DNA from 4 places in the Pseudoalteromonas sp. MelDa3 genome. Region 2 is predicted to be linked to each of the others. Evidence: predicted binding sites of a transcription regulator. Region 2 holds the regulator's gene; each other region holds the start of a gene.

Region 1 (7,745 bases), on a different contig from region 2:
TGTATAAAATTTCATAGCGATTCTACATATTCCCCACAGCTTTTTACGCTAATATTTTATGTTCTCTTATAAAGTTACTTTACTGGTATTTAGTTTATAAGGAAGAGTATGAAACCATTAATTATAGGGGCGATAGCATTAAGCCTCAGTGCTTGCTCTGCGGTAACCATTCAGCCACAGGCAACAGCAAAAATAACGAGCCAAGCTAATTTCGAAGATAGCCGCCCATTTTATTTATGGGGATTAGTGGGTGAGCAGCGGGTAGACGTAAAAAAAATATGTTCAAATACACCGGTTATTCAAATGCAGTCACAACAAACGTTTAGTGATGGAGCGCTGAGTTTAATTACGCTTGGAATATACTCGCCCCATACCATTAAAGTGTGGTGCCAAGAGCAAATACTAGGGGAGACATTATGAGCATCAAGCTATTTGCAGCCGGTTGCACACTGATTATTTTAACGGGGTGTACAAATATTTACTTTGATAACGGTCTGCAGAGCAAAGTAAGCAATAAAACGCTAAAAAGCTCACAGTGGCATCATAATTTTGCACTTGCGTTGTACGAGGGATCAGAGCCGTTAGATTTAACAACACATTGCCCACAAGGGGAGTGGCAAAGCGTTCATACGTATAAATCGTTTACTAATGGTTTAGCTGAGGTGGTTGTGAATCAAATCGGCCCAGCTTGGTACCCTAAAACAGTCGAAGTACAATGTAATAAGGTACCCTTTAAAGCAAAACAGCTATAAAACGAGAAAAGGGCCAAAAGGCCCTTCGTGTCGCAGCAAGTAACACATTCTTTCTTATAAATTAAAGTCTACAGAATAAGCAACGTAAGCTTTAATATCTGAATCATCCATATCTGTATCAGATAAACCAAAAGTGAAACCATCTTTCGAAATTGATACACCGTAATCTAAGATATTATCATCGCCAATAAAGTCACCAGAGTAGTGGCCTAAGTGAAGTGCCATTTCAGTGCCGTTACTGCCAACAGCAAAACCGTAATCAGCTGTCAGGTAAAGTGAATCACCAAAGTCTGTACCATCACCACTTGCAGCTGATGTTGCAAGTACTGAAGCACCAAATGTAAAGCCTTCAACACTGATGCTACCGTAAATTTCAGAGAAATCTGCGTCAGCCTCAGAAGCGGCATCTGGGTAAGCGTAATAAATATAGCCAACATCGTAGCTAACGCTTTCGTTAATGTCGCCACCAAAGCCTGCGTATAAATCAAGCTCATAGGTCATTTCATCTGCCCACGATGCATTTGAAGCCCAAGTACCTGCATAAAAGCCCGATTCATTGGCGTAATCAATACCGCCTGAAATAGCTGCATCGCCCCCAGTTTGCTCTTGACCACGCCATAAGTAGTTTGATGTTGCCGCTGCGTTTGCTGTTACTTCAGCATGTACGGCTGTTGACGTTAAAGATGTTGCGCCCATTAATGCTATAGCACTTATAGCGATGGTTTTTTTTAGTTTTAGCATGTCCATTTCCCGTTATATGATTTTTGCTCGCCAAGGTTTTTATTATGTATTCGGAACCTTTAGGCTGACGGCTTTTTATTGTTTAACTAACGGGATAATTGCACTGTATGTGCCAGCTTCATTATTTTTTATTAAAAATTATTTTTTATTTATTAAAAACATGAGCTTGAATTTTATGAATAGGATGGGGATATAACATGAAGGAAGATGTTGCGCACATTGCTGGTGCATAAATTAACCTAGCCGCACCATAAAAGTACGGCTAAATTAGAATATTTTAACCGAATATAGTGCGCATAAGGCTAATTGTTTCGTTTACGCTGCGACCTTTTTGTACTTCACTCACAATTGAATCACGTTTACTGCGAATGTGTTCAGGAATATCGTCAGCAGCAAGAGCACGGTCTACTAGAATTTCTGCAGACTCTTTACCTCTACGCTGAGTTTTACCGGTTGTAGTTGTAGTACGTTTAGGCTTGGTTAGCAGTTTAATGTAGTTAGAGTTATCTGGTGTTTTAGCATCAGCGTAGTGAAAGAAACATGGAATTAATGCTTTAATAGCAACCAATTGTTCTTCTAACTCGTTACTAGGTTTAGCCATTTTGTACCATGACATAGCTTGAATACCTTTGACGATATCTTGCCAGTAACGCTCAAAATCACTATTTTTAAGTTTAGAAACACCAAGGGCACCACATAATGCATCTAATCGATTATTTGTAATCGGAGTAAATAAATCAGGGCGACGCATTGCAAGCAGTCGTGTTGCAGGCGCAAGTGTTGGTTTTTCGTTGTTGTCGGTGAATATTTTTGAATAAGCAGCAACAAATTGTTGATATTCGTATTGAGTAATATCACCTTCAAGTGGAATATTCACTAGTGCATCGTCAAAAGCACCTGGTAAATCACCAAGCATTTGATGGAAGCTCTTTGCACTCTTTGTAGATGCAAACCATTCAACGTCAAAGTTGTATGTGCTTGGATCAAGTGATGCCATGTGCTTACCGCTAAACGCAAGTAAGTCTTCAGGAATCATATCTTTAAGAGATTGTTCACGAATGCTTTTAATGTAGTCTACCAAACGAAGCTGTTCATCAAGTGCAATAACATCTTTGTGTTGTTCTACAAATACACTTACAACAGGCCACGGAGCAATACGTAAAGTTTTAACCTGTAAAAAGCTGATAGCTGAAATAAGCTGATCGTGTAGCTTCTTAAGTACTGGTAACTGCTGTGGCTCTAGTAAATCGTAGTTCATACGATCTCTGCTTGCACTTAGCAATTCGTAACACCAAGGTAAAAAATCATCAGGGTGGTTTTCTACTTTCACGGCCATAAGGTTAAGGCTTAACTCTGAAGATTGCTTCAGAATGTTCTGATAGATTTGATTTTCTTGTTCGCCTAGCGTCATTTTTGACGGTGAAATTAGCAGTTTTTTCATGCCTTGTAGAATCTCCGGTTTAGATATATATTTTTTTGCTGGTCTATTTTAGCGCAATTACGCTAATAACAACAGCGCTGTCCTCCATACGTTGTAATTGAAGTGACTAAATCAGTATTTTTGCTAATAAAATGAGACTAATGCTTTGACATGTATCAATCATTTTCATCCAGTACAAATAGGCTTTCAACTGAGGTATTAAAATGCTTTGCTATTTTTAGAGCAATTATTACCGACGGCGTAAACCGGTTTGTTTCTACGGTACTTATTGTTTTGCGCGACACGTTAATAGCATCAGCAAGTTCTTGCTGTGAAAGCCCAGCCTCTTTTCGATACTTTGCTATGTTATTTTGCATTTCCTCTCCTAATCACGATTTTGCCAAAGCAATGAAGCGCCATATACCAAGAGCATGATACCTAGGTAGAATATTGCCATAGTTGCATGCGAAAATTCGGTAGGTATTTCATCGCTTATATAAAAAACACCAAGAAGGCAAAACCCAAATGCAAAACTTGTATGTTTATATGCATTAGTGTCAATGGTGTTTAGAAACTCATCTTTATAAGCGTATTGAAAATACATTTTTAACGGAAAACCCCCTTTAATGAGATAAATAATCACTATAACTATATAAAAAAAAACGCCCATTCCAACAGTTAAAAGCCCTCCAATATGTTGATCTTGTTTATTAGTGAGTAAACACAGAGAAGTAAACAAACTATCCCTGCGCTTAAACTAATCCATATGTTTTGACCCATAAATTGTTCTTCAGTTTTAATATCCTGTTGTTTCATAGTATTCATCCTGTAATAGTATTTTATTTTTGTAACCTCTGGGTATCAATATAACCTTGGGGTATCACCGGGTCAATACTTATTTGTAACCTAAAGGTATCAAAATGTTTCAGGAAAGATTCATATAGAACAGGTAAAGTAGTTTTAGTGGCTTTTTTACATCAACTACAATGATTTTAAGGCTAACACTCGCTATGATAAGAACATTATTTGCACGTTTGAAAGGACGATCATGAAAACCTTACTTAAAATTGTAGGTGTAATACTTTTACTATGTATAGCACTAATTGTTGCCGCACCGTTTTTAATTCCTACTGATACTATTTTTAATAAAGTGTCGCAGCAGGTAGAACAAACAACTGGGCGCACTCTTACTATTAAAGGTGATAAAACACTTAGCGTATTCCCTGCATTAAAGTTAGAACTTAACGACGTGCATTTTGCAAATATGGAATCAGGTTCGCGCGCCGATATGGCGAGTATGAAACAGCTTGCTGTACACATACCTTGGTTTTCATTATTTGGTGGTGAGTTTAAATTAGATAAGTTTGTGATAAACGAACCAAATATCCTATTAGAAATTGACAAAAATGGTAAAGCTAATTGGCAGTTGTTTGATGCAGTTGCAGAGCAACCTAAAGAGCAAAGCCAATCAGGTGAAGCGATAAAGCTTCCAGATAACTTTGATATTGAGTTAGGTGAGGTTGCTATTTATGGCGGCACATTTACTTATCTAGATGGTCTAACAGGTGCTAAGCAACAAATTAGTGATTTAGAACTCGCTATTTTACTTCCATCACTTCGTAAAACATTAGAAGTAAAAGGGGGTATTACTTATATGCAGGAGCGTTTTGAGCTTGATATAAAATTAGATACTCCTGCTAAAGCAATTGAAGGTGCTACTTTTAATGTTAAACAAACCTTAGATTCTCGTTTAGTTGATCTAACGTTCGAAGGGAGCATCGCTGGGCAAGGACAAGATATTAAAGGTCAGTTATCACTAAGCGGTGAGTCTGTTAAAAGTATTGCAAAATGGCAAGGTGTAGAGTTCGACGCTAAAGACAATGCTTTTAACGCATTTAGTGTAAACGGTAAAATGCACCTAGCAGGTGAGAAATTTAATTTAGAAGATTTAGTTGCGACGTTAGACGCATTGGAAATAAAAGGTAAGAGCGAGCTTAACCTAGGTAAGCGTTTAGCTGTAAATGCTGATATTGATTTAGGTATGCTTGATTTAAACCCGTACCTACCTGAAGCAGTAGCAAAACAAGAAGAGCCAGTAGAGCAAAATGATAAACCTGCAGAGCCAATAGTATGGGATGACACTAAAATTGATCTAAGTGCGTTAAATTCACTAGATGCGAATGTAGTTATTCGTTCAAGTGGATTAAAAGCTAACGATATTAAGTTGGGCGCCAATCAATTTACTGTTGCTTTAAAAAATAGCGTTGCAAAACTAAGCCTAGATAGCTTTTCTGCTTATGAAGGGTCAGGTAAAGGCGTTATCAATGTAAACGCACAACAAGTGCCTTATAAAATATCAACTAACTTTGACTTAGCTGGTATAGATGCACAGCCTTTATTAACTGATGCGGCAGGTTTTGACAAGCTAATGGGTAAGGGGTCTTTAAATTGGAACCTAAACACAACTGGCCAAAGTCAAAAGTCGTTTATTGGTGCGCTTAACGGAAAACTTGGATTTGAGTTTGCTGATGGAGCCGTAAAAGGTGCGAATATAGCTGAGATGGTTCGTAAAGGTAAGGAACTCATTTCAGGAAACTTTGGTGCTGCGTCTGAAGGGCTGGATACTGGGTTTGAAGAATCAGAGCAAACAGATTTCTCTGCACTAACTGGAAGTTTTAACTTTACTAATGGTGTTGGTAAAAATACTGATTTATCACTTATTAGTCCACTCGTTAGAATATCAGGTGAAGGCGATGTTGATTTACCACAAACAACAGTTAATTACCGTTTGGTTACAGGCATAGTTGGATCAATCGAAGGACAGGGAACCACTGATGACAGCACTGGTTTTAAAATACCACTACGTATAAAAGGGCCTTTCCACGATGTTGGTATAAAGCTTGACGTGGGTAATGCGCTTAAAGATGAAGCTAAGCAGAAGGTTGATGAGGCAAAAGAAAAAGCCAAAGACAAAGCAAAGGATAAGATTAAAGATAAATTAAAAGGTTTATTCGGTTAATCATCTATAGTTAAAACAAACAAGGTACTTATATAGTGCCTTGTTTGTTTTGTAACCACCTGTAAAATAGCTACATAGCCGTAATTACTCAACTTTAATAACCATACGCTCTAAATTAATTAAAAAATAACCTATCACTACCCTCTCAATGCTGGTACAATTGCCCGCCCTTAAGAGACAACTCGTTTGTTTTTTGATTGGGATTTAATCGAAATGTCTGATTTTTAAACGAATTTTAGACACGTTGTAATTACTACACCGGAGGTCATTAACATGATCCAAATGCAAACTCAGCTGGAAGTTGCTGATAACAGCGGCGCTCGCAAAGTGCAGTGTATAAAAGTCCTTGGTGGTTCACACCGTCGCTACGCAGCGATTGGCGACATCATTAAAGTTTCTGTAAAAGAAGCTATTCCTCGCGGTAAAGTGAAGAAAGGTGATGTTAAAAACGCGGTAGTTGTGCGTACCAGAAAAGGTGTTCGCCGTCCAGATGGTTCTCTGATCCGTTTTGACAGCAACGCGGCTGTTATCTTAAATGATAACTTGCAGCCAATTGGTACACGTATTTTCGGCCCTGTGACTCGCGAACTTCGTAATGATAAGTTCATGAAAATCGTTTCACTAGCCCCAGAAGTACTGTAAGGAGCCAATCATGGCAGCAAAAATACGTCGTGATGACGAAGTAATCGTACTAGCAGGTAAAGACAAAGGTAAGCGCGGAAAAGTGCTTTCAGTTGTTACTGAATCTGGTCGAATCTTTGTCGAAGGCATAAACTTGATCAAGAAACACCAAAAGCCGGTTCCACAATTGAACCAAGCTGGCGGCATTGTTGAGAAAGAAGCATCTATGGATGCATCAAACGTTGCGATCTTCAACTCGGAAACGAGTAAAGCTGATCGTGTAGGTTTCAAGATTGAAGATGGTAAGAAATTACGTATCTTTAAATCTACTGGTAAAACTATCTAATAGTTGGAGTAGAATGATGGCGAAACTGCATGAAGTATATAAAGACAAAGTAGTTGCGGAACTTCAAGAGAAGTTTGGTTTCAGCTCTGTCATGCAAGTCCCTCAGATCGAAAAGATCACATTGAATATGGGCGTGGGCGAAGCCCTAGCTGACAAGAAGATTTTAGATAACGCAGTAGCGGATCTAGCAGCAATCTCTGGTCAGAAACCTCTAATCACTAAAGCACGCAAATCTGTTGCTGGCTTCAAAGTGCGTGAAGGTTACCCGATTGGTTGTAAAGTAACCCTACGCGGCGAGCGTATGTGGGACTTTTTTGAGCGTTTGGTATCAATCGCTATCCCACGTATTCGTGACTTCCGTGGCGTAAGTGCTAAGTCTTTTGATGGACGTGGCAACTACAGCATGGGCGTACGTGAACAAATCATCTTCCCAGAAATCGATTACGATAAAGTAGACCGTGTACGCGGTATGGATATTACTATCACTACTTCTGCGAAATCTGATGAGGAAGGCCGTGCGTTGTTAGAAGCGTTTAACTTCCCATTTAAGAAATAAGGGTAGGGTTATGGCAAAGAATTCTATGAAAGCGCGCGAAGCAAAGCGCACAAAACTAGTTGCTCAGTTCGCTGAAAAGCGCGCGGCACTAAAAGCTATCATCAGTGATGTTAATACATCTGAAGATGATCGTTGGGACGCGGTACTTAAGCTACAAGCTTTACCTCGTGATTCTAGCCCTGCACGTCAACGTAATCGTTGTAACATTACGGGCCGCCCACATGGTTTCCTTCGCAAATTCGGCATGAGCCGTATTAAAGTTCGCGAAGCAGCTATGCGCGGTGAAATTC
Region 2 (7,745 bases):
GGTACAAAATTTTTACCCATCACCGATGGCTAATGCGACGACTATTTACCACACAGAAATGAACTCTTTACGTAATATAAAAAACAATACAGAAGTTGTTCCAGTACCTAAAGGTGCTCGCCAACGTAGATTACATAAAGCTATTTTACGCTACCATGATGCAGCAGGTTGGCCGATGATACGTGAAGCACTGCGTAAAATGGGTAAAGCTAATTTAATTGGTAAAGGGCCTAACTGTTTAGTGCCTGAAGAAGGGCGTGATGAAAAAGCAGGTAAAGGTGGCAGTAAAGGCGGACGTCCTGCACTAACGCGACATACCGGTTTTAGCCAATTTAAAAAGGCAAACACTAAACCAAAAGTAGGCGGTAATCGTCAAAGTACACGTTAGTGATTCAATCTAATAACAACTAGTAGATTAGTTTAATTACGCTAAGGTTTTTTAAAACCTTTTTAATATGTAAATTAAGTAAACCTTGCTCTTTATTATCTATATTATTGTAGGTGATAAAGAGCGAGCTTTTAGAAACCCCTCTTGAGATAGCACATATTTAGTGCCTATATACTTGCAGTTAGTTTTTTCTTAAAACGTTGATGATAACCACAAACGTAATTTAAGTGACCATAACGGCTGAATGCCTGTTAGCCCTTGCGTCATTTTATTATCTTTTAAGATTATATAAGATGGCGTGACTTGCCCTTGCCAATCGGCAAATATCTCACCGTGTTGATCGTTGACAGTGGTAAAACTGTAGCCATGATCATTTAGATACTCATGTAGTTTTTGATCCGAGCCTGATTTTATTGCGATGCTCACGACAGGGTAGTTATTCTCGTTTGCGAGTTCGTTTATGGAAGGGGAGGTAATGCTACAAATAGGGCACCAAGTTCCCCAAAAATAGACAAGTGTTGGTTTATCTTGGCTCATTGCTGACAAATCAATGTTTTGCCCTTTATAATCTATTAATTGTAATTGAGGATTTGCTGGCATAACAGGTTGTCGCCACCAATTTACAGCGTTATAAATTACGAACAATATGAAACCATATATCAACACACTTTTTAATATTGATAAGCCTTTTTGTTTTGGCGTTTTTTTAGGTGTGTCTTTTTTATTTTTGGTATCCGTTGTCATAGTTGCAGCTTTACTCTAAGTGTTTTTTACTTTAGTTATTTGCAAAAGTTTCTAATTTAAACCAGCAACCAGGTAGCAGTACCTAAAAAGGCGAATATACCCACAATGTCTGTAATTGTAGTTAAAACTACACTACCTGCAAGAGCGGGATCTATATTCATCTTTTTAAGAATAATAGGGATACTCGCACCAGCAACACCTGCCACCACTAAGTTCATAAACATAGCGAAGGCGAGTACGCCACCAAGCATAAAGTCCCACTGCCATAGGGCAATAACACCTGCTATTAACAACGACCACAAAACACCGTTTAACGCGCCAATAGCAAGCTCTTTCATCATCAAGAAACGTTGGTTAGTTTGATTAATATGACCTACCGCAATACCACGGATAACAAGCGTTAATGATTGGCTACCTGCAACACCGCCCATAGAAGGGACAATACCGTTTAGTACAGCTAAAATAGGGAGCACATCTAAAGTGCCTTCAAAAAAGCTAGCTACAAAAGCAGCTGCAAGTGCAGTTAGTAAGTTGACACCTAACCAGACTGAGCGTTTTTTAGAGCTTTTTAGTACTGGCGCAAAGGTATCTTCTTCATCATCAAGACCGGCTAAGCCCAACAAACTATGCTCAGCATCTTCTCGGATTACGTCAACGATGTCATCGATAGTGACACGACCAAGGAGCTGATCGTTATCATCAACTACGGGGGCCGATATCCAATTATGACGTTCAAATAATTGCGCGACTTCACTTTCATCCATTGAGATTGGAATGGATTCACAATCTTCATCCATTAAATCGCGAACAATCTTTTCTGGCGGGTTAGTTAATAATGTACTCAGCGATAAAGCGCCTATAAAGCAGTTATGCTTATCAACAACGTACAAGTCATCGGTACCTTCTGGTAACTCGCCACGTAGCCTAATATACCTAAGTACAACATCAAGCGTAACATCAGGGCGAATGGTCACCGTATCGGTGTTCATTAGCGCGCCAGCAGAACGCTCTTGATACGAAAGTGCTTGTGTTGCACGTTCACGGTCTTGAATGTCCATCGCGCTAACAACGTCTTTATAGACGGTGTCTGGCAGACTACGTAATACTTCACCTAAGTCATCGTGGCCCATATCTTCTGTTGCGGCTGCAATGTGCTTAGGTTCCATTTGGGCAATAATGCCTAAACGAACATCTTCTGAGAGTTCTTCAAGAACATCGCCTTGCACATCAGGATCAACCAACTGCCAAAGGAGTCGGCGAATTTTATGCGGTGATGATTCTAATAATAATGCGGTATCACAAGGAGCTGTTTTTGCGAGCATGCGCCTAACTTGAACAAATTGACCACTATTGAGTGACTTAGTCACCTGTTTTAGTTGCTGTAGTGGGTAATCTTGTTCAAAAGCTTCAGGCATTGGCGTCCTTTATAAATTTTTATATTACTTTATGGGGAGAGGTGAGTTAACTGGCGTTACTAACCGTATTTATTTTATATATCTGTTTTAGTTGGGGCATTAGTAATGCGAGCATTATTTTTATAACTGTTTATTCTTGTTCATTAAAACGTTGTGCTATTAATTCTCCAACAGCATGCAAAGCTTGCTCAGAATCGGGGCCTTTGCATACAACTTTAACTTCTTTTCCTTGGCTACTTTCAAGTAACATTAGTGCAAGTACGCTATCGCCTGCGGCTTCTTTGTCATCTTGGAATAATGTGATTGTAGCATCAAATTGTACTGCTAATTGCGCAAGCACAGTAGCTGCTCTGGCGTGTAAGCCTAATTTGTTTTTTATTAAAAAAGTGTCTTCACAATGCATAACTTACTCTACCTAAGCTGAACAGGTGATTATTCAGCTATATTATTTTTCTTGTTCGCGATGGCGAATTTTTACATTGGGATGTGTCATTGCAAAACTTTCACCAATAGTTTGCGCTAAATATACAGAGCGATGTTGTCCGCCAGTACACCCAATGGCAATGGTTAAATAACTGCGGTTATTTCGCTCTAAGTGCGGTAACCACGTTTGTACAAATGTTTGAATTTGCCATGTGAATTTTTGCACTATGCTGTGATTGGCCAAATAATCTTTAACGGGTTGATCTAACCCATTTAAAGGTTTTAATTCAGGTTCCCAATGTGGATTTGGTAAAAAGCGTGCATCAAATACATAATCAGCTTCTTTTGGTATGCCGTGTTTAAAACCAAACGATTCAAACGTGACAATCAGTTGCTTATCTTTTTTACCTAAAATCTTTTCACGAATAGATTCAGCAAGTTGATGAACGCTTAAATCAGTCGTATCTATCATAAAGTCGGCGCGGGTGATTAATACATCAAGTAATTCTTTTTCTTTTTTGATGGCTAAATCAAGAGGCAACGAGTCAATTGATAGTGGGTGTAATCTACGAGTTTCAGAAAAACGTTTGATCAATGTTTGATCGTCGCTATCTAAATAAAATAACGTAGGTTTTGCAAAGCCAGGCAAGTATTCAAGAATATCGTTAAATTCATCTTGTTGTTTAGGGATGTTCCGCACATCAATGCTAACAGCAATTTTATCGTAGCTATCAGACACACTGCGAACTAATGAAGGAAGCAAGTTAACTGGAATATTATCTACGCAATAATAACCTAAATCTTCTACAACGCGTAAAGCAACCGACTTTCCAGAACCAGAACGGCCGCTTATGATAATTAACTCCATTTAACACCCTTTATAAAACTATGATTGATTGACAATAACTTGGTAAAGCTCAGCATCTGATTTTGCACTGCGTAACTGTTTACAAAAATCTTTGTTGTTTAGTTTATCAGCAATAGTTGCTAGAGTCTTTAAGTGCTGCTGGTTATCGCCATCTGGTACGATGAGTGCGACGAAAATATCAACAGGGCGATTATCGATTGCATCAAAATTTATTGGAGTTTCGCTAACGAGTACTAAAGCCAAAGGCTCTTCTGCACCGCTCATTCTTCCATGAGGAATGGCAATGCCACGCCCTATACCTGTACTACCCAATTTTTCTCTGCTCATTAAAGCATTAAGAATATCTTGTTGCGGTAAATACGGAAGTTTGTCGTGAGCAAGTTCGCTAATGAACTCTAAAATTCTTTTTTTGCTATTAAAAAGGACCGCAGCTTTGCTGCAGTCCTGGCATATAAGTGAGCTTAATTTCATCATATTAGTGTCGAGCAAGCTTCTCTTTGTGTTTAATTACTTGTCGATCGAGCTTGTCGATCAACGAGTCAATGGCGGCATACATATCTTGATGTTCTGTAGAGGCAAATAACTCAGCACCGCTTACGTGTATGGTGGCTTCTGCTTTTTGATTTAATTTTTCTACATCGAGAATGACATGAACATTATTAATATGATCAGAGTGTCTTTCTAGCTTCGCAAATTTGGTATTAATATAGTCTCTTAGTGAATCGGTTAATTCTACGTGACGACCAGTTAAGTTTAGTTGCATAAGCATTACCCTCTTTTTTTTGCGTCTTAAATCAAACTTTTACGTTGATTTGACGGTGGAATAGCCAGAGATTCGCGGTATTTTGCGATTGTACGTCTCGCTACTTTAATTCCTTGCTCAGCCAATATATCCGCTATTTTGCTATCACTCAATGGTTTTGCTGAGTTTTCTGCTGCGATTAATTTTCGGATAAGCGCACGGATTGCTGTAGATGAACATTCACCACCGTTTTCGGTGCTTACATGGCTTGAGAAAAAATATTTAAGCTCAAATATACCACGGGGTGTGTGCATATACTTTTGGGTTGTTACGCGCGAAATTGTTGATTCGTGCATTTCTACCATTTCAGCAACATCATTTAAAACCATTGGTTTCATGGCTTCAGGACCGTGTTCAAAAAAGCCTTGTTGTTGCTTAACAATACAATTTGTTACTTTTAATAGCGTGTCGTTTCTACTTTCTAAGCTTTTAATAAACCATTTAGCTTCTTGTAAATGCGAGCGAATAAACTGGCTGTCACCACTGGATTTTACAGTGCGAGACATTGCCGCGTATTGGCTATTAACACGAATTTTAGGCATGCTGTCTGGGTTTAACTCAACAACCCAGCGGCCTTTAATTTTTTTAACTGACACATCAGGAATAACATACTCAGATTCTTCTCTTACAATAGTATCTGCAGGTTTAGGGCTAAGAGTATGTATTAATGTCATTACTTCCTTAAGCTCTTCTTCTTTGAGCTTAGTTTTCTTCATTAATGTACGATAGTCACGAGCAGCTAATAAATCAATATGCTCGGTTAAAATCATTTTTGTTTCATTAATGTAAGGTGTTTCTTTATCAAACTGGTTAAGCTGAATACACAAACACTCTTGTAAACTACGTGCAGCAATACCAACAGGATCAAACAGTTGGATGCGTTTTAATACAGCTTCAATTTCATCAAGTTCGACTTCGTTATCATCTTCGTTTTCTTGATTAAAGCTTTCTAAAATCTCTTCGCAGCTTAGTGTTAAAATACCTGAATCATCGACGGCTTCTACAATCGCAATAGCAATAGCTTCGTCTGTAGGGCTAAATGGCGTTAGTTGTAACTGCCACATTAAATACTCATGGAGCGTTTCAGTAGAGGCGCCTTGGTATATTGATTCGTCTTCAGGCATCGGACCCGATGATGCTGCTGGGGCGGCACTCATGTACTCATCCCAACTAACATCCATAGCCATGTCGTCACTTAGCGTGTCTTTTGCAAGTGCTTCACCACTATCTTGTTCGTATTCACTTGGAGCATCATCGGCAGATGCGCTAACAGTTATGTCATCTGTATCTGCTTTTTGCTCGTTTTTACCTGCAGCGTCTTCTGAATAGTCTGCTTCTTCAACCTCTAATAGCGGGTTGCTGTCGAGAGCTTCTTGTATTTCTTGCTGGAGATCCAATGTACTGAGTTGCAACAAACGAATAGCTTGTTGCAGCTGTGGAGTCATTGTAAGTTGCTGGCCCATGCGCAGCTGTAGTGATTGCCTCATGTATCTCTAACAATCCTTTTATGTTGTTATAATTAATACTAGCAGATGCTTAAAGACATGGCGTAAATGTTACAGCCTAAATTGCTCGCCTAAGTAAACATCGCGTACTGTTTTATCATTTAATACGTGTTCTGGAGTACCTGATGCAATCAGCTCCCCATGAGAAACAATGTAGGCTTTTTCACAAACATCAAGGGTTTCTCTTACGTTATGATCGGTAATTAATACACCAATCCCACGATTTTTAAGATGTTCTATTATTTTCTTTATGTCTAATACCGAAATCGGGTCAACACCTGCAAATGGTTCATCCAGTAATATAAATTTAGGATCTGCTGCCAGCGCACGTGCTATTTCAACACGACGACGTTCGCCTCCTGACAATGCCATACCTTGGCTATCACGAATGTGTTGTATGCTAAATTCATCTAATAATTTATCGAGAGTGTCTTCTCTAGCTTGTTTATTTAACTCTTTGCGCGTTTCTAAAATGGCCATTAAGTTTTGATAAACAGTCAGCTTTCTGAATATTGAAGACTCTTGCGGTAAGTAGCCAATGCCTAATCTAGCACGACTATGCATAGGTAAAAGAGTAATATCGTTATCGTCTATCGATATTTTACCTTTGTCGCTAGGTACAAGTCCTACTATCATATAAAACGTGGTGGTTTTACCTGCACCGTTAGGGCCAAGTAAGCCAACAATACTGCCAGCTTTGACTTCAAGGCCGACGTTTTTTACAACTTCACGGCCTTTATAGCTCTTTGCTAATAGTTCAGCTTTTAATGTACTCATGGTTGACCTTTGTCGCTTTTTTTACTTTTTTTAGTCTCGATTGGCACTAAAATTGTGTGAACGCGGTCAGTTGAGTTTTCATCTTTTTCGGCACTGATTAGCTGCTGCTCTATATCGTAGGTAATGCTTTTAGCATTTATTTTTTGTCCCGCTTGCGATACTTGTGCATTACCAACAAGCGTTAAAAAACGCTTAGATACATCATAACGTACTTCGTCAGCACTGGCGCTCATAGTCGTGCCATCTGATTGCTTTTCTTCAAAGTACGCAGGGCTACCTGTAGCAATTAATAATTGTTTATTATCACCAAGTTCATCGCGTTTATGTACTTCTAAGCGGTCGGCTGTGATACGGCGATTACCGTGAATAATTTCAACGTTTTTCTCAAAAATCCCGACATTAGCTTTTAATTGACCTTCTTGCTTATCGGCGCTTATTGAAATTTGATTTGCAGCCGGTTGCGTATTTTGCTCTGCAGCACTACTATTAAACGCTAGTATAAGTGTAGGAATAATAAGTGATTTTAATATTTTATTGGTCATAATATATGGTTCGCGTATGGTTAATTAGTTTTATCACTTCGGTTTTTAAGTCGGCTTCTAGGCCTTTACCAGTGATTTTTAAATTGGGTCCAGTGATGATAACGGGTTGCTCCGAACGCATTGTTAATAGCTTTATATCTACCTGAATATTATCAGCATTGATTTTGTCTATCATGGCGTTATCGGTTAAGTTTTTGGCAACCACATTGCCTTCTAAAATTAATTGTTTGTCTTCGTATAATGTTGCTTCGTCTGCATTTATTTGCCACGTTTGCTTTTCG
Region 3 (7,745 bases), on a different contig from region 2:
GAGCAGGTTACTTGCTTGCTCGCATTGTTGCTCAGTGGGCTTATCGAGCAAGGTTAGCTCATCAATACTGGCTCCCCACTGCTTTGCCTCAAGCATAAGTTGGCTTATGTCTGATGTGAGTATTTCGGGATTGTCGTGGCTATTACGTCGCTCAAAGGTTTGCTTTGAGCCAATTCGATAAACAATGCCCGGCTCTATTCGCCCTGCACGTCCTGCACGTTGCACAGCAGAGGAGCGCGATATACTTTGTGTTGTGAGCTCTGTAACCCCTGTTTTTAAATTAAAGGTCGCTGCACGGCGCTTGCCGCTGTCAATTACAATGCGTATGCCTTCAATAGTTAAACTGGTTTCGGCTACATTTGTAGTAAGCACTACTTTGCGCATGCCGTTTGGTGCTGGAGCAATCGCAGCTTGCTGATTAGCTTTATCTTGCTCGCCAAATAGCGTTGCGACTATGCAGTTACTGGGTAAATCGTTCAGTGCTTGTTGCACGCGTAGTATTTCAAATTGCCCAGGTAAAAACACCAATGCGCTACCTGTTTGCTCATTAAGTGCTTGTTTTATTATGCTAGGAATTGCATCAAGCCAACGGCTTTCATCTTTTATGGGTATGTATACTTCGTCTATTGGGTAGCTGCGACCGCTTGATTGAATTACAGGGCAGTCAAAAAACGCTGTATAACGCTCAGTATCAAGAGTTGCCGACATAAGCATAATGGTTAAATCTTCACGCAGCGCACTTTGGGTCTCGAGCGCAAAGGCAAGTGAGGTATCGGCTGCAATTGAACGCTCATGAAATTCATCAAATATCAGTAAATCAATATCGCTTAATTCGGGGTCGTTTTGCAGCATGCGCGTTAGCATGCCTTCGGTGACTATTTCGAGGCGCGTATTAGCACTTACTTTACTCTCACCCCTAATCCGCAAGCCCACACTTTGCCCAACACTTTCGTTTTGGCACTTTGCTAGGTAGCTGGCAATATTACGAGCTGCTAAACGGCGAGGCTCTAGCATTACAATACGTTTAAAATACCCATCGCGCATTAGTTGCAGCGGCAACCACGTAGATTTACCCGCACCAGGCGGCGCTTGTAATAACGTAATAGGATTACTTTGTAATGTAGTAACGAGTTGTTGATATATGTCTTGAACCGGCAGCACAGCTATTTACCCTAAATTGCTTTGCAGGCATTGTAACAAAAAACCGCAGCGACACCGCGGTTGATATTTATTAATAATTGCTATTAGCTACCCGACACCATTCTAATTCGATCTGCAGGCACTCGTAATTGCTGCATTAAGTAAATTTTAAATGGTGCTTCGTAAGGTTGCTCATCAACCGCTTTTTGCATGCACAAAAGCCATGCGTCACTTTGCTCAATTCCTACATGTAAATGTTTGTGCGCTTGAGGAATGTTAATACTGCCAAAATGTTCAGCGTATAATTTAGGACCACCTAACCAGCTCGACAAAAAGTAAGCGAGCTTTTTACGTGATGCTGATAAATCTTTTGAATGCATACTCCTTATATTTTCAGCCTCTTTTAAAGCGTCCATATTATCGTAAAACGCATTCACCAATTGTGTAATACCTGCTAACTCACCTGCCATTTTGTATGAGCAGTCATCCACTCCGTATTCACACGTTTTTGTATTCATAACTCACTCAGGTTAACTACTTTGTTTAATACCTGCATATTAGCTTAAAACAAAAATTTAAGAATGAGTTACATCAAAGCGGCCTAATTTATGTCAGCAATAATTACAGGCTGCTATGTATATTTTTTAATAAAAAGCGCAATATTAAAAACAAAATCGCTCAACATAAAAATATAACCAACTGATAATAAAAATAATAAAATCATTATTATTCATTGGTACAAGGCTTGCTACTTTATAACTGACAGTTAATTCACTAACCTGAAGTAAGGATAAACTTATGAACAGCGATCGTATCGAAGGTAATTGGAAAGAACTTAAAGGTAAGGCTCAACAAAAATGGGGCGATCTTACCAACGACGATTTAGATAAAATTGAAGGTAGCCGTACAGAGCTAGTTGGTAAAATCCAGCAGCAATACGGTAAATCTAAAGAAGAAGCAGAGCGTGAAGTTGATGAGTTTGAAAAAGGTCGTTAAACCGCGTTAACCGCTTTTAAAAAAACCGCCATTTGGCGGTTTTTTTTGTTTAAGCTGTAGGTTATTTAGCTACGCTTTTAATTGGTTACCAATCGGTAACTGCCTAATACGCTTTCCGCACGCTGCAAAAATAGCATTACATAATGCTGGCGCATAAACTGGTGTAGACGGCTCGCCGACTCCTGCTGGTGGTGCATCACTTTGTACAATTTCAACTTCAATCTCAAGAGGTGCGTCGCTCATACGCGGTACGCGATAATCATGAAAATTACTTTGCTGTACGCGCCCTTTATCAAAGGTAATACCATCGCTGATTGCAGTTGTAATACCGTAAATAGAGCCACCTTGGGTTTGGTTTTTAACGGTGTCGGTGTTTACAACCGTACCCGCATCAATGGCAACCCACGACTTAATTACTTTTAAATCGCCAGCATCCGACACTTCTACTTCAACTACCGTAGCTACATAAGTTAAAAAGCTTCTATGTGCTGCTATGCCTAAACCTCGACCTTTAGGAAGCTCTCGCCCCCATTTACTCATGTCAGCTACTTTTTCAATAACATGGCGCAGTCTGCCAATATCTAAAGGATAAACCGCTTTATCGCCACCGTAATTATCGTATGTGGCATTTTGCTCAGTTACATCAACAATGCGACTCGGACCTATAGTGTCTAGTAAATAGTCTTTTTGGTCGCGACCGGCTTTGTGCGCTGCTTCGCCAATAAATGACTGAATAGCAAAGGCATGAAAAATATTTGATACAGAGCGCATCCAACCAATTCGTGCTTTGGCTTGCGCATCACCGTTTTCTAACTTCATATTAGGCGTGTTAATAGGGTTATCGGTAAATCCTAAGCGCAGTTCAAAGCTTCCTGGCGTAGTTGCCCCTTCTGAAAAGGTAGAGGTAATTGGTGAAAATGCGGTGCGATGTAAATACGATTCTATTGCGCCATTTTTATCTAGCGATGCTTCAATGTGCTGAGCCGAAACCGCATGGTAAAAACCATGTTGTATGTCGTCTTCACGCGTCCATTGCACACGAATAGGTTTGCCTACTTTCATTGAAAGGTAAGCTGCTTCTGCTGAAAAGTCAGGTTTTGACTTACGCCCAAAACCACCCCCTAACATGGTAACGTGAACATTAATTTTGCTCTCATCCATGCCAAGCATTGCCGCCACTGTTTTCATATCGGCTTGTGGATTTTGCGTAGCAGCCCATATATCAACACTGTCTTTGTTGTACATAGCTGTTGCACAAGGTGGCTCCATTGGTGCTTGAGCAAGGTGCGGCGCGTAATAATCAGCTACGAGTTTATTGCTCGATTTAGCCAACACGCCCATGGCATCGCCTTTATCACGTATGTTTGCCTGTGGAGTTTGTACTGTTTTTAGTAATGACTTTTTAAATTCTTTTGAATTGTAATCGCCATTTTTGCCATCATCCCACACGACTTTTAATGCTTTACGCCCTTGCCATGCAGCCCATGTGTTTTTAGCTATAATCGCAATGCCGCCTTTTGGCTGAAACTGCGGTGCGCCTTTTGGTGCAGGTATTTCAATAACATCTATAACGCCGTTTATCGCTTTTGTAGCACTGGCATCAAACGACTTAACAACACCGCCTACTACCGGCGGGCGTTCAATTATAGCCACCAGCGCTTGTGGTTCGCGTACATCGGCTGCAAATATAGCTTTACCTGTTACTAAATCGGCTAAATCTATGTGCGCCATGCCGGTATTAATATAACGCCATTCTTTGCGTGTTTTAAGCGTTAGTTTGTCAGCTTCTGGTGGCGTTATTGTAAGCGCTAAGTCGATTAAATCTTTATAAGTAAGCGATTTACCTGAGCTGTGTGTAACAACGTGTTGATTAGCAGTACAGGTTTGTGGATCAACTTTCCAAAACTTAGCGCCAGCGTGCTGCATCATGTAACGTACACTTGCGCCCATTTCACGCAGGCGCTGCATGTTGTAGCGAATACTGCGCGAGCCATCGGTATTTTGATCGCCGTATTTAGGGTCGCCCTTACCCTGAATAACAATAACCTTATCCCACGCGGCTTCCATTTCATCGGCAACAATTTGTGCAATCGCGGTGCGAATTTGCTGACCCATTTCAGAGCGATGGCAGGTTATTTCAACCATGCCGTCTGGGCGCAGTGCAATAAATAAGTTTGCGCGTTTTGCCAGCTCAGATGGCTGCTCTAACACACCCGCAAATGCTCTTGGCGCACTGCCTACAAAATAAGTACCGAGTACCAACGCACCTATTGCACTGGTTTTTAAAAACTTACGGCGGTTTAAGTCAAAGTATTTATTATCTTGGTTCATACTTCTTCCCCTTGTTCATTTGGGTCAAAATACTGAACACTCGCCATTGTTTTAGCGGCCGACTTAATCGCTTTATGAATACGCGGGTAGGTACCACAACGGCAAATATTGCCCGACATATTACTTACTATTTCATCGTCGGTAGGGGTTGGGTTTGCAGCTAATAAGCTTGCAGCTTGCATCATTTGGCCGCACTGGCAAAAACCACACTGCGGTACTTTATGCTCAACCCATGCTTGTTGCACTGGATGGTCGCCCTGCTCGCTTAGCCCTTCAATTGTAGTAATTGAAAGACCCGCTACTGCCGCTACAGGTAATACACACGAGCGCTGAGCTACCCCATCAATATGCACGGTACACGCACCGCACTGAGCCATACCACAGCCAAATTTAGGCCCAGTTAAATTCAATTCGTCTCGGAGATACCATAATACTGGCGTTGACGGATCGCCAGAAAACTCATGTTTATTACCATTAATGGTAAGCGTGATCATACTAAACTCCTTGGCAAAGCGCTTTACAGGAGGGTTCCTTGTTGCGCGAGAACTATTTTTAATTACTTACTATTTTATACTTACTACTTTTAGCCTACCACTTAGATCTGTTTTATAAAAATACTAATTATTAGAACGTTTAAACCACATTGAAATTATTAACGCCTGATTATTAGTATTATAACTAGGCTCTGCTGAACTTTGTGGATTAAAATTTGTTCTAACTAGAGGCAATTTAATCGCGGCGGGAGGTTTGTAAACAACAAAGCGTAAATTGCCCCTATGCAGAACCCTTGGGTCAGCGCATGTTAAACCTCGAAAGATAAACAGGCCCTCAATAAAAGTTTAAAAAGACTATTAATAAAAAAAAACCGCCATTTGGCGGTTTTAGATAGTGTAAATAAGCTTCTAACTATTAATTAAAACGGCGTCTACCAAATAAAACCACTGATAGCAGCGTAAGTAAGTAATAAATACTGCCACCAGAGCTAGAGCCTGAATCAGATGAAGGAGTCGCTACCGCAGCAGCTTGCTTACCTTCAACGTTTATAGTCACGGTTTGAACTGCTGAACTATCAAATTTATCTTTAGCTACATAACTAAACGTTACTACATGATCAGATTCGCTCGTGGGAGTTAGTTTAAACAATCCAGTATCAGGCTCAAATGTTAAAGTTCCTGAGTTTGGCTCAGTTACCACTTCAAATTCAAGTGTATCGTTGTCGCTATCTAATGCTGAAAAGCGACCATTCACTTCACTCTTATAAGAGGTGTTATATGTTACATTTTGAGCTTGTGGGGCTGTATTTGTAAGTTCAATAACAACATTATGAAGCTCAGATTCAACTAAAGAATCTTTCACTGTAAAGCTAACTGATACTGGCTCAACCGAGTCACCACTTGGTGAGAAGGTCACGCTACCTAAAGCAGAATCCATTAACTGAATTTGCCCATGAGCAGGCGAATTTTTAATTTGAAATACTAATTGCTCAGCGTCTTCATCCATACCTTCTAGATTAAAGTTAAGCGGTGTATTCCAATGAGTTTGCAGTGTCATATTATTTGCTGTAGGTGCTGTATTTGTGAGCTCTAACGTTAAGCTTGATAACGCTGAACGTGAACGATCTTTTACTGTGTAGTAACTAAGCTCGTCAATGCCTACAGTCCCCGAAGGTATATAAGTTAGTAGACCCGCCTGTCTGTCGGTAAACTCGACCCTACCCAGAGTGGGTCTCTTATTTAAAACTACATAATCAATATCATCTGATACAGGTAAATCTATTTGTATGCTTTTTAAAACATGATCAGAGTAGCTTACAGCTTCAGGCTTAGCTAAAGGCTCAGTAACTTGATTAGAAAACACCTCCAATGACCGACCCGCCAACAAGGTATAATCAACATTATTATACGTAGACGTTGCTAACCAACTGTCATTATTATTACGCTCAACAGTGTATGAAACCACATTGCTATCTAGGTTATATTCACCAAACTGATCTGAACACGAATACTGCACAAACCCAGCTCTTACAGACACAATGTTATTTAAAGAGTTTTGGCACACTTCACTAATTAATGTTGTCTGCCCATTTAAAGCCACTTTATAAAGTGAGCCATTATAGGTAGATGCAACTAAAGTTTCTTCTCCATTAATAACAGTGTTAACCAAACCGTTAAAGCTTTGCTCCAAAGCAACTTTAGATATAGTGTTTTCAGAGTAGTCATAACTAATGAGGTAATCACTAACGAGACTAACCACATCTATATTTTCGTTATTAAGAAAGCTTCCAGTTACTATTGAACTCATGCCGCCCCAATAAAATCCTAAGCGAGGCGATGTTTTTAATAACTCTCCAGTTTGCCCATTTAATACTTTAAAAAAGGTACCTTCACTTCCTGTATGCTCAGCACCATTACCTACTATTATTTCTAACTTGCCATCATTATTAATATCTAACGTTGTTAAGGTACTAATGTAGTCTCCGTCGCCAAGATATGTTTGAAATAGCTCTTCACCCGTTTCAGGTGAAAACACCTGTACATTCGCGTCGTATATAGCAGAGCTACCAGCAATAATATAATTCTTACCATCATCAAACAGCTGAGCAGTAGTAACTAAATTGTTATTATCCCAATCGTTATTAACGCTTATATTTGTAAGTATTTTTTCATTAGTTTGTGTATCTACTATGTGCAAAGCGTTACTATCACGCTCGGAATAAAGTATATCTAAGCTTCCGTTATTATTAATATCAGCAAGTGCTAACGCTTTATTTGAATAGTACTTAATGCCTTTAGCCCACTGTTGAGTTTTGTCATCCGTGTTGTGAATATAAAAACCATCTTCACCTGACGAAGAATAACCTGAGCCCCAAGCAATATTTTGCTTACCATCACCGTTAAGGTCATCTACAACAATACCCGATACACCATGCTCTGGATTATTAATACTCCAAAACTCAACGCCTGTTGTGAGTGAAAGCGCGTATAAACTTCCCCACTGACCATCGCCGTAAACTAAATCGTCGGTACCATCATTATCGATGTCTGCAACTATTACTTTATCAATATCTAAGTCGCTTTGGGCTGTCCATAAAATGCTTTCAGTGCTTGGGCTTAGCATTTCTATGCTGTACCAACTTTGCCCATTAATCACTTCATCTAAGCCGTCGTTATTAATATCAACAGCAATTAAATGCTCGCCATTAATACTTACACTAAGTTGTTTGTGCAGTACAAATTCTGAATTTTCGAATCTATAAACCGCACCATCACTAAATAAAA
Region 4 (7,745 bases), on a different contig from region 2:
CAGGCAGCGTAGCCGGTGTATTTTTATTAGGTTACGGCGTGTTTAGATTCTGTATTGAATATTTCCGCCAACCCGATGCACAACTCGGTTTATTTGCCGACTTTATTTCAATGGGACAAATACTTTCACTTCCTATGATAGTGGGTGGTTTAGGTTTATTAATTTGGGCATATAAGCAACCACAACACGTTAAAACAGCTAAGGCATAATAAGAAAAGCATGAAACAATATTTAAAATTATGTCAGCGTATTGTTGACGAAGGTCAGTGGGTCGAAAACAAACGTACAGGTACGCGTTGTTTAACCGTTATTAATGCCGATTTAGAATACGATGTGGCTAATAATAAGTTTCCAATGATCACGACGCGAAAAAGTTACTACAAAGCAGCGATTGCTGAGTTACTAGGATATTTACGTGGTTACGACAGCGCTGAGCAGTTTCGTGAGATTGGCTGTAAAACATGGGATGCCAACGCGAACGATAACAACGCATGGCTCAATAACCCTAACCGTAAAGGTGAGGACGATATGGGCCGTGTTTATGGCGTACAAGGCCGTGGTTGGCAACGTCCAGATGGCTCAACGCTTGATCAGCTTTCCAAAGTTATTAATAACTTAAAAAATGGCATTGATGACCGTGGTGAAATAATCACGTTTTATAATCCAGGTGAGTTTGAGCTTGGTTGTTTGCGTCCGTGTATGCATACGCACACTTTTTCACTACTTGGCGATACGCTATACTTAACGTCATACCAGCGAAGCTGTGATGTACCGCTTGGCCTTAATTTCAATCAGATTCAGTGTTTTGTGTTGCTTGCGTTAGTGGCTCAAATTACCGGCCACAAAGCGGGTAAGGCGTATCATAAAATTGCTAATGCACATATTTACGAAAACCAACTTGAACTGATGCGAGACGTGCAGTTAACGCGTGAGCCATTTGAATCACCTCAGTTAAAAATTAATCCAAAAATTAAATCATTAGAAGACATAGAAACGTGGGTAACACGAGACGACTTTGAAGTAATAGGCTATCAATGCCACGAAGCGATTCAATATCCATTTTCAGTATAATAAAAGATTAAGGAAAACATAAAATGAAAGCAGTGATCCCAGTAGCGGGCCTTGGCACTCGTATGTTACCAGCCACTAAAGCAATTCCTAAAGAAATGCTGCCAGTGGTAGACCGTCCTTTAATTCAATATGTAGTAAACGAAGCCGTTGCTGCAGGAATTAAAGAAATAGTGTTGGTAACGCACTCAAGTAAAAATTCAATCGAAAATCACTTCGATACAAGTTTTGAACTAGAAGCTACTTTAGAAAAGCGTGTTAAGCGGCAACTACTTGCCGAAGTGCAAGCAATTTGCCCTAAAGACGTAACCATTATTCACGTACGCCAAGGTGAAGCAAAAGGCTTAGGCCATGCTATTAGTTGTGCAGCGCCTATTATTGGTAACGAACCGTTTGTAGTTATTTTACCAGATGTAATTATTGACGATGTAGAGAGCGATCTTAAAAAAGATAACTTAGCAGAAATGATCGCTAATTTTGAGAAAACCAAGCACAGCCAAATTATGGTAGAACCAGTACCAATGGCACAAGTTAACCAGTTTGGTGTGGTTGATTTAGGTGATGTTGACTTAAAGCAAGGTGAAAGCTCACCAATTCTTAATATGGTAGAAAAGCCGCCAGTAGATGAAGCTCCATCAAACTTAGCTGTAGTGGGTCGATACGTATTAAGCGAAAATATCTGGCCGTTACTTGCAAAAACTCCGCAAGGTGCAGGCGACGAAATTCAATTAACTGACGCAATTGCGATGTTAATGGAACACGAAAAAGTAGATGCATACGCTATAAAAGGCCGTAGCCACGATTGTGGAAGTAAAATTGGTTACTTAAAAGCAACGATTGAATTTGCACTTCGTCGCGATGAATTTGCCGATGAATTAAAATCATTTATTAAAAAACTGATTTAACAGTTAACGTAAAACATGAAAGGCGCCTATATCGGCGCCTTTTTTTATGAGTTTTATTAGGGCCTGTTTATCTTTCGAGGTTAAATTTTCAGCAGGCTGTTTGGTATTTAGGCAAGGCAGAGCCTATGTAGTGTGGTTATTCCCCATAAATAGGCGATAACGTAGCATAAATGCCAAACATGCGCTGCCCGAAGGGTTCTGCCTCGGGACAATTTACTCTTTGTTACTCGGTTTTTACTTAGCCCACTAGGTTACAAACCTCGCGCCGCGATTAAATCGCCCCTAGATTGAACAAATTTTAATCCTGAAAGGTCAACAGGCCCTAGAATAAAATAAGAAAAGGAATAGCTCTAAAATAAAAGTTTTTAAGTCATTACAGACATATTGTTATTTATGTTGTAAAGTTTGTGTTAATTGGCATTGAATTTGTATTAAATAATGCTCTCAAGGAAGGGGTGGAGTATGCAACGTTGTGTTTTACGAAATACTGACAAGCATGCGAAGAGCTAAGTTTTATAGCTCACAGCTTAAATAAAGTTAAACGCTTTCTTGTGAGAATGTTTAACTGAAATGTAGTGTAAAAACACTGCTTTCAGGACAACTAATACATGTTTATATATAAAAAAAAAAACATTGGGCTTTTACTTAGCTTGCTAATGCTTTTATTTGGTACAGCATGCAGCGTCTCGCCTGAAATAAAAACCATTGATGAACAACCTCAAAGTAACTCGCCTGACTACGTATCAATTACAGCCCTTGAACTTGCACAGCTAAAAGATGCCGCAATGCAGTGGCAACAAGCTCGTGAAGGTATAGAGCGAATTTTAAGATTAGAAAAAGAAATAACTTACCTCGTAAATCATATCGATATTATAAACAGCAAAGCTATTGCGCAGTCTAATCAAGGGTATAGCAGCAAGTCTGTACGCTCACCACGAAACACACGTAATGTTAAGTCACGCCAACAAGTTAAACAAAATTACAGTAATAAAAAACAAACTGTAGAATTAAATAAACCTAAACATGTATTTGCTTTACAGGTAGCTTCGGTTGACTCAGAGCAAGGTGTGGCTAAAGCATGGCAAGAGCTAAATACTAAAGCAGCACCGTTGTTTAGAGACAAAATATTGACTAACGTAGAAGCCGCCAAAATAAACGACAAAATGTTTTACAGGCTAAAACTTGGCTCTTACCAAAACTTTAAAAATGCAAAAGCAGACTGTGACGTATTCAAGTTGTACAAACTCGATTGCATAGTAAGTAACTACACCGATAAGCCAGTAAAGCTGTAGTTAAAATAGAAACTTGCTTAAAATCTGTTTATCCATAAAATACACCCTTCATAATTAAATGCGTTTAGGGGGTATATTTCCCCATAAAACAACGTCATTTCAGGGAAGGAAAATGCTTTTAAAACGGAGCTTAGAATGCATGATGCTAATGGGTGTACTTGTTTTATCTGCATGTAACTCATCTCAACAAGTTAAAATGGCTCAAGCAACCCCGCAACCGATTCTTATTGAAAAGTCTGATTTGGAGCTGCTCAAAAGCTCTGCGGCACAATGGGAAAGCTCTCAACCAAAAGTAGAGCAGCTACTCAAGTTAGAAAATAAATTAACGCAGCTTGCTACTAACCTAAAACAACTAAATGAGTCTGATGTTCTAAATACTCGTGTAAATGATGTAGTTAATAACGAAAGTATATTAAAAACCGACTCGGCATTGTTTGCTTTGCAAATTGCCGCTTTTAAAAATAAAAATGCATTGCAAAAGAAGCTCAGCGAATTCCAAAAAAAAATACCACAAAATATCATCTTATCCACTGAGATAAATGTAGAAACCGTAAGTGTTAATAACACAACTTTTTATCGATTGAAGTTAGGTGCTTATAGCAATTAAGCGGATGCGAAAAATGATTGTTTAGCTCTTATAAAGCAACAAGTAGCATGTTTTGTTAGCTATTATGTTCAACAACCTTACAGAAGTACGATATAGGCATACAAATTGCTTCATCCTCAGTATGTTTTGAAGAGGATGGCAATTATGCGCCTTTTACTGCCTTTATTATTTTTAAATTTAGCTGCTTGTAACTTGGTGCCACCGCCAGAACCAAGTGTGCCTACAGATGCACCTAAAGCGGCCATGGCTCCTTTTACTGTTGATGACTATGTAGTTAATTTAACGTCGCAACTTAACCACCTAAATGGAGCATTAAATGCTAATGCACGTGTTGGCGTTAGTAGCTTCTTTTATGCAGATGCACTAGATACAAAATTAGTGACAGGGCAAGCCTCAGGCTTAAGTCAGCAGATCCAAGAAAGTCTGCTTACACAATTTACGCAACTAGGTTATCACACGGTTGAGTACAGACTTGGGAATAACCTCTATTTATCAGAAAACTCAGACAGTATTTTAAGTCGCGATTTAAGTAAATTACGTAATCGCCAAAATATTGACTTAGTTATCACAGGAACAGTGACTCGCCAGCAGCATGCATACATAGTTAATGCACGGCTTGTGAATATAGAAAATAAACAGGTGCTCTCTGCGGGAAGTACCGAGATCCCAATTAATGTGATGTGGGGTAATGAAAAAATACAGCAACGCGATGGCTACTTATACCGCAGCGAATACTAACCAGGAGCACAAAATGAGAAATCTATTAATTACCCTCTGTTTACCTTTGGGCTTTGGCTGTTCGCATATACTAAATGGTATGAATACAGGTACGGATGAGACCCAGGTTCAAAATAATAACCAAACAACGCAACTCGTTAATAATCAGCGTGATGTTGCAGATCCAGTATCCAATGACCGTTTATTTCAATCGGACTTTGCTCAAAAAAATAGTCATACTAAGCCGACTCCGCCAATGCGAAAGAACATAAACCATTATGTACGCGGGATAATGCAAGACATGGTTGAAAATCTGCAATATGTTAATGGAAAAACACCATTAGCTGTTTCAAGTTTTGTATTTTTAGATGATGATTTTAATGACAGTAGTTTACTGGGTAATCAAATATCAGAAAGTTTTATGCACGAGCTACATAATTTTGGCATACCCGTTATTGACTTTAAAACAACCGACTACATGCGTGTTACACCTGAAGGAGACTTTGTATTTAGTCGAGATTATTTAGAGCTTAACCAAGATCAAAACTTTAAATACGTACTCGCTGGCACATTAGTGAGTAGTCAAGGAGGAGTCCTTGTAAATGCACGTATTATTGGGCTGCAAAGCAAAGCCGTAGTAGGCACTGCGCAAGGTTTTATTCCGCAGTCAGTTGTTGATGCACTTAATAGTAACTACCGCACTGATGGTATAATGCTTAAGCAAGCAAGCAAGTGAGGCTAACTATGTCGTATATACTAATTACTATCGTTGGATTTACTACTTTAATTGGGTTAACAGGCTGCTCAATGACGCATAATAATGAGCATAACGAAAACACAACACGAACAGATTACACAGTAAACGGTGGTAATGATCAGCTTAATATTGCTTATAATAATCAAGCAATACAATCGCAAGTTGAATATGATCCATCTCAGCAGTTCACACCACTTAAGCACCATAAAACACTTGCTAACTATGTAGAGCAAATGGCACTTGATTTGGTTGATACGCTTGAATTTGAAAGTGATACCGACACCAATATTAATATTGCCGTTACTACCTTGGTCGATCTTGATTCATCGCTTACTAAAAGTAATCAATTGGGTAATCAAATATCTGAGACGTTAATTCATCAGTTACAAAAGTTTGGTTATGGCGTGGTTGATTTTAAAACAACCCAAACAATAGATGTAAATAGCCGTGGTGATTTTGCTTTTTCACGTGATATTGAAAAGCTTAGTGATGAGCAAATGGCGAGCCATGTATTAGCGGGTACATTAATTTATCGCCATGATGCTGTTGTTGTAAATACACGTGTAATTAACGCGCATACAAAAAAAATCGTCGCGAGTAGTCGAAAACTAATCCCAATTTATGTACTAAATAAAGAAGATATATACTTATCAAGCAACTAAGTTCAGTTGTTGCTTGATATAAAAAACCAGATGCCGTTATAATTCACACCTCTAAGCACACAGCTTATTTGTGGCCTCTTAGTTAAATGGATATAACGGCCCCCTCCTAAGGGGCAGTTGCAAGTTCGATTCTTGCAGGGGCTACCAATTAAATCAATGAGTTATATTTTAACCTCCCTTCCTTATACTTTGTGTATAGCGTATATGTAGTCGTGTTTTATTTTTAATTAATGGTATTTAACACTTCTTGCTCGCATTTTTCACGCTCTGTAATCATGGCTTCAAAGTCAGTTCGAATTTGTGCTAGAACAGTTGGTGGGTTAAGTCGTTTGATTCTTTTAAATTGAATACTTTCTTCTTCATCATAGGCGAGTATTGCTAAAGTAATTTTTTCGCGTTCGATACCATTTGAAAATATCCCTTCGGTATCTAATTGTATGAGCACTTTCTCCATGGTTGTAAGCCATTGATGCCAATTATCCATTGCTTCTATATCTGATTGAAACAAATCAATGCTGTTTTCTAGTTTTTGACACTCTAGAGTTGTTTCATCAAAGTATTCGGAATAATCCTCAAGCGTGGGGTAGTCTTCTGGATTCCATTTAGCCATGTAAAAACTACTTACATCATTGCCGTACTCTTCTTCAAATACTTTTTTTAAATCCGATAAGGTATTAAACATTGGAAGTAGTGAGTAGCTACCTGTGTGGTAAAAGCCCATTACATAAAGATCGTTACCGTATTTTTGTATAATGTTTTTAAACGCTTTTTTGGTATCTTGATAAAGTGTTTTTTCGAAGTTTTTAGTATCTAACATGAGGTCATTATTTCTTTTATTATTACAGAAATTTATATGAAAAAGAGAGCGATTAAAACTCACTCTACTAAAATAAAATAACCAGAGCTATTATATGACTCTGGTTATTGTAAGTTAATATTAGCCATCACTTGTAATCGTATCGATTAGCTCACTAAGTACGGCTTCAGATTTACTTGTTTCTACTTGGCAAGTACCTGCATTTAAATGACCACCACCGCCGTATTTAAGGCACAGTTCGCCAACATTCGTGTTTGAGCTGCGGTTAGTGATTGATTTACCAACGGCATACACTACGTTTTGTTTTTTAAGGCCCCACATTTTATGAATCGAGATATTGCAGTCGGGGTACATTGCATAAATAACAAATCGGTTTGTGGCGTAAATAGTTTCTTCTTGAGTTAAATCAAGAACCACTAAGTTTTTATGGACGGTAGCGCATTGAGAAATTTGCTCTTTAGCTTTTTCGTTATGCTCGTTATATAAAGCAACACGCTCGGCTACGTCTTCCATTTGTAGGATTTCTTCGATGCTTTGATCTTTACACGCATCAATCAGTTTCATCATTAATTGGTAATTTGAAATTTTAAACTCGCGAAAACGGCCAAGGCCAGTTCGCGCATCCATAATAAAGTTCATTAAGACCCAATCGGTTGGGTTTAATATTTCGTCTTTTGAAAACTGAGCAGCATCGCCTTTATCTACCGCGTCCATCATTTCAACAGAAATATTTGGAAGTTTTTCAGCGCCGCCATAATAGTCATAAACTACGCGAGCTGCTGATGGGGCTTCTGGATCAATAATATGATTTTTTATGTCGCTTGAGTTACGAACGGTTTCGCTAAGGTGATGATCGAATGCGATGTGACAACCTGCAACGTAGGGGAGGTTGGTGGTAATGTCGTTTTCGGCAATGTCTA

The links. The regulator sigma-54, encoded in region 2, starts transcription at its own class of promoters, with help from an activator protein. The targets are predictions, from matches to a motif close to GTTGGCACGNNNNTNGNNT.
Region 1: a site for sigma-54 is predicted at 1,592-1,610, ahead of CXF89_RS15945 (TorF family putative porin). Genes of this name have one in related genera too.
Region 3: a site for sigma-54 is predicted at 1,873-1,891, ahead of CXF89_RS06295 (CsbD family protein). Genes of this name have one in related genera too.
Region 4: a site for sigma-54 is predicted at 3,965-3,983, ahead of CXF89_RS00600 (FlgO family outer membrane protein). Genes of this name have one in related genera too.

Annotation. Positions count from the first base shown of each region.
Region 1 covers NZ_PJBR01000099.1:7,632-15,376, reverse strand. Annotated here, with positions in the region: gene CXF89_RS15955 (Bor family protein) at 109-420, shown strand; gene CXF89_RS15950 (Bor/Iss family lipoprotein) at 417-752, shown strand; gene CXF89_RS15945 (TorF family putative porin) at 807-1,493, opposite strand; gene CXF89_RS15935 (hypothetical protein) at 1,771-2,934, opposite strand; gene CXF89_RS15930 (helix-turn-helix transcriptional regulator) at 3,090-3,290, opposite strand; gene CXF89_RS15925 (hypothetical protein) at 3,299-3,652, opposite strand; gene CXF89_RS15920 (AsmA family protein) at 3,962-5,932, shown strand; gene rplN (50S ribosomal protein L14) at 6,206-6,574, shown strand; gene rplX (50S ribosomal protein L24) at 6,585-6,899, shown strand; gene rplE (50S ribosomal protein L5) at 6,916-7,455, shown strand; gene rpsN (30S ribosomal protein S14) at 7,466-7,745, shown strand, end outside.
Region 2 covers NZ_PJBR01000007.1:110,860-118,604, forward strand. Annotated here, with positions in the region: gene CXF89_RS02390 (YgiQ family radical SAM protein) at 1-388, shown strand, start outside; gene CXF89_RS02395 (protein disulfide oxidoreductase) at 581-1,132, opposite strand; gene mgtE (magnesium transporter) at 1,189-2,547, opposite strand; gene CXF89_RS02405 (HPr family phosphocarrier protein) at 2,678-2,950, opposite strand; gene rapZ (RNase adapter RapZ) at 2,993-3,838, opposite strand; gene ptsN (PTS IIA-like nitrogen regulatory protein PtsN) at 3,857-4,309, opposite strand; gene hpf (ribosome hibernation promoting factor) at 4,314-4,601, opposite strand; gene CXF89_RS02425 (RNA polymerase factor sigma-54) at 4,628-6,127, opposite strand; gene lptB (LPS export ABC transporter ATP-binding protein) at 6,197-6,922, opposite strand; gene lptA (lipopolysaccharide transport periplasmic protein LptA) at 6,919-7,464, opposite strand; gene lptC (LPS export ABC transporter periplasmic protein LptC) at 7,454-7,745, opposite strand, start outside.
Region 3 covers NZ_PJBR01000020.1:10,185-17,929, forward strand. Annotated here, with positions in the region: gene hrpB (ATP-dependent helicase HrpB) at 1-1,161, opposite strand, end outside; gene CXF89_RS06290 (group II truncated hemoglobin) at 1,245-1,658, opposite strand; gene CXF89_RS06295 (CsbD family protein) at 1,939-2,136, shown strand; gene CXF89_RS06300 (xanthine dehydrogenase family protein molybdopterin-binding subunit) at 2,206-4,467, opposite strand; gene CXF89_RS06305 ((2Fe-2S)-binding protein) at 4,464-4,961, opposite strand; gene CXF89_RS06310 (Ig-like domain-containing protein) at 5,377-7,745, opposite strand, start outside.
Region 4 covers NZ_PJBR01000002.1:22,423-30,167, forward strand. Annotated here, with positions in the region: gene lgt (prolipoprotein diacylglyceryl transferase) at 1-209, shown strand, start outside; gene CXF89_RS00580 (thymidylate synthase) at 220-1,071, shown strand; gene galU (UTP--glucose-1-phosphate uridylyltransferase GalU) at 1,095-1,973, shown strand; gene CXF89_RS00590 (SPOR domain-containing protein) at 2,582-3,265, shown strand; gene CXF89_RS00595 (SPOR domain-containing protein) at 3,378-3,872, shown strand; gene CXF89_RS00600 (FlgO family outer membrane protein) at 4,017-4,610, shown strand; gene CXF89_RS00605 (FlgO family outer membrane protein) at 4,624-5,325, shown strand; gene CXF89_RS00610 (FlgO family outer membrane protein) at 5,334-6,008, shown strand; tRNA gene CXF89_RS00615 (tRNA-Arg) at 6,081-6,155, shown strand; gene CXF89_RS00620 (DUF4303 domain-containing protein) at 6,232-6,825, opposite strand; gene CXF89_RS00625 (DHH family phosphoesterase) at 6,946-7,745, opposite strand, start outside.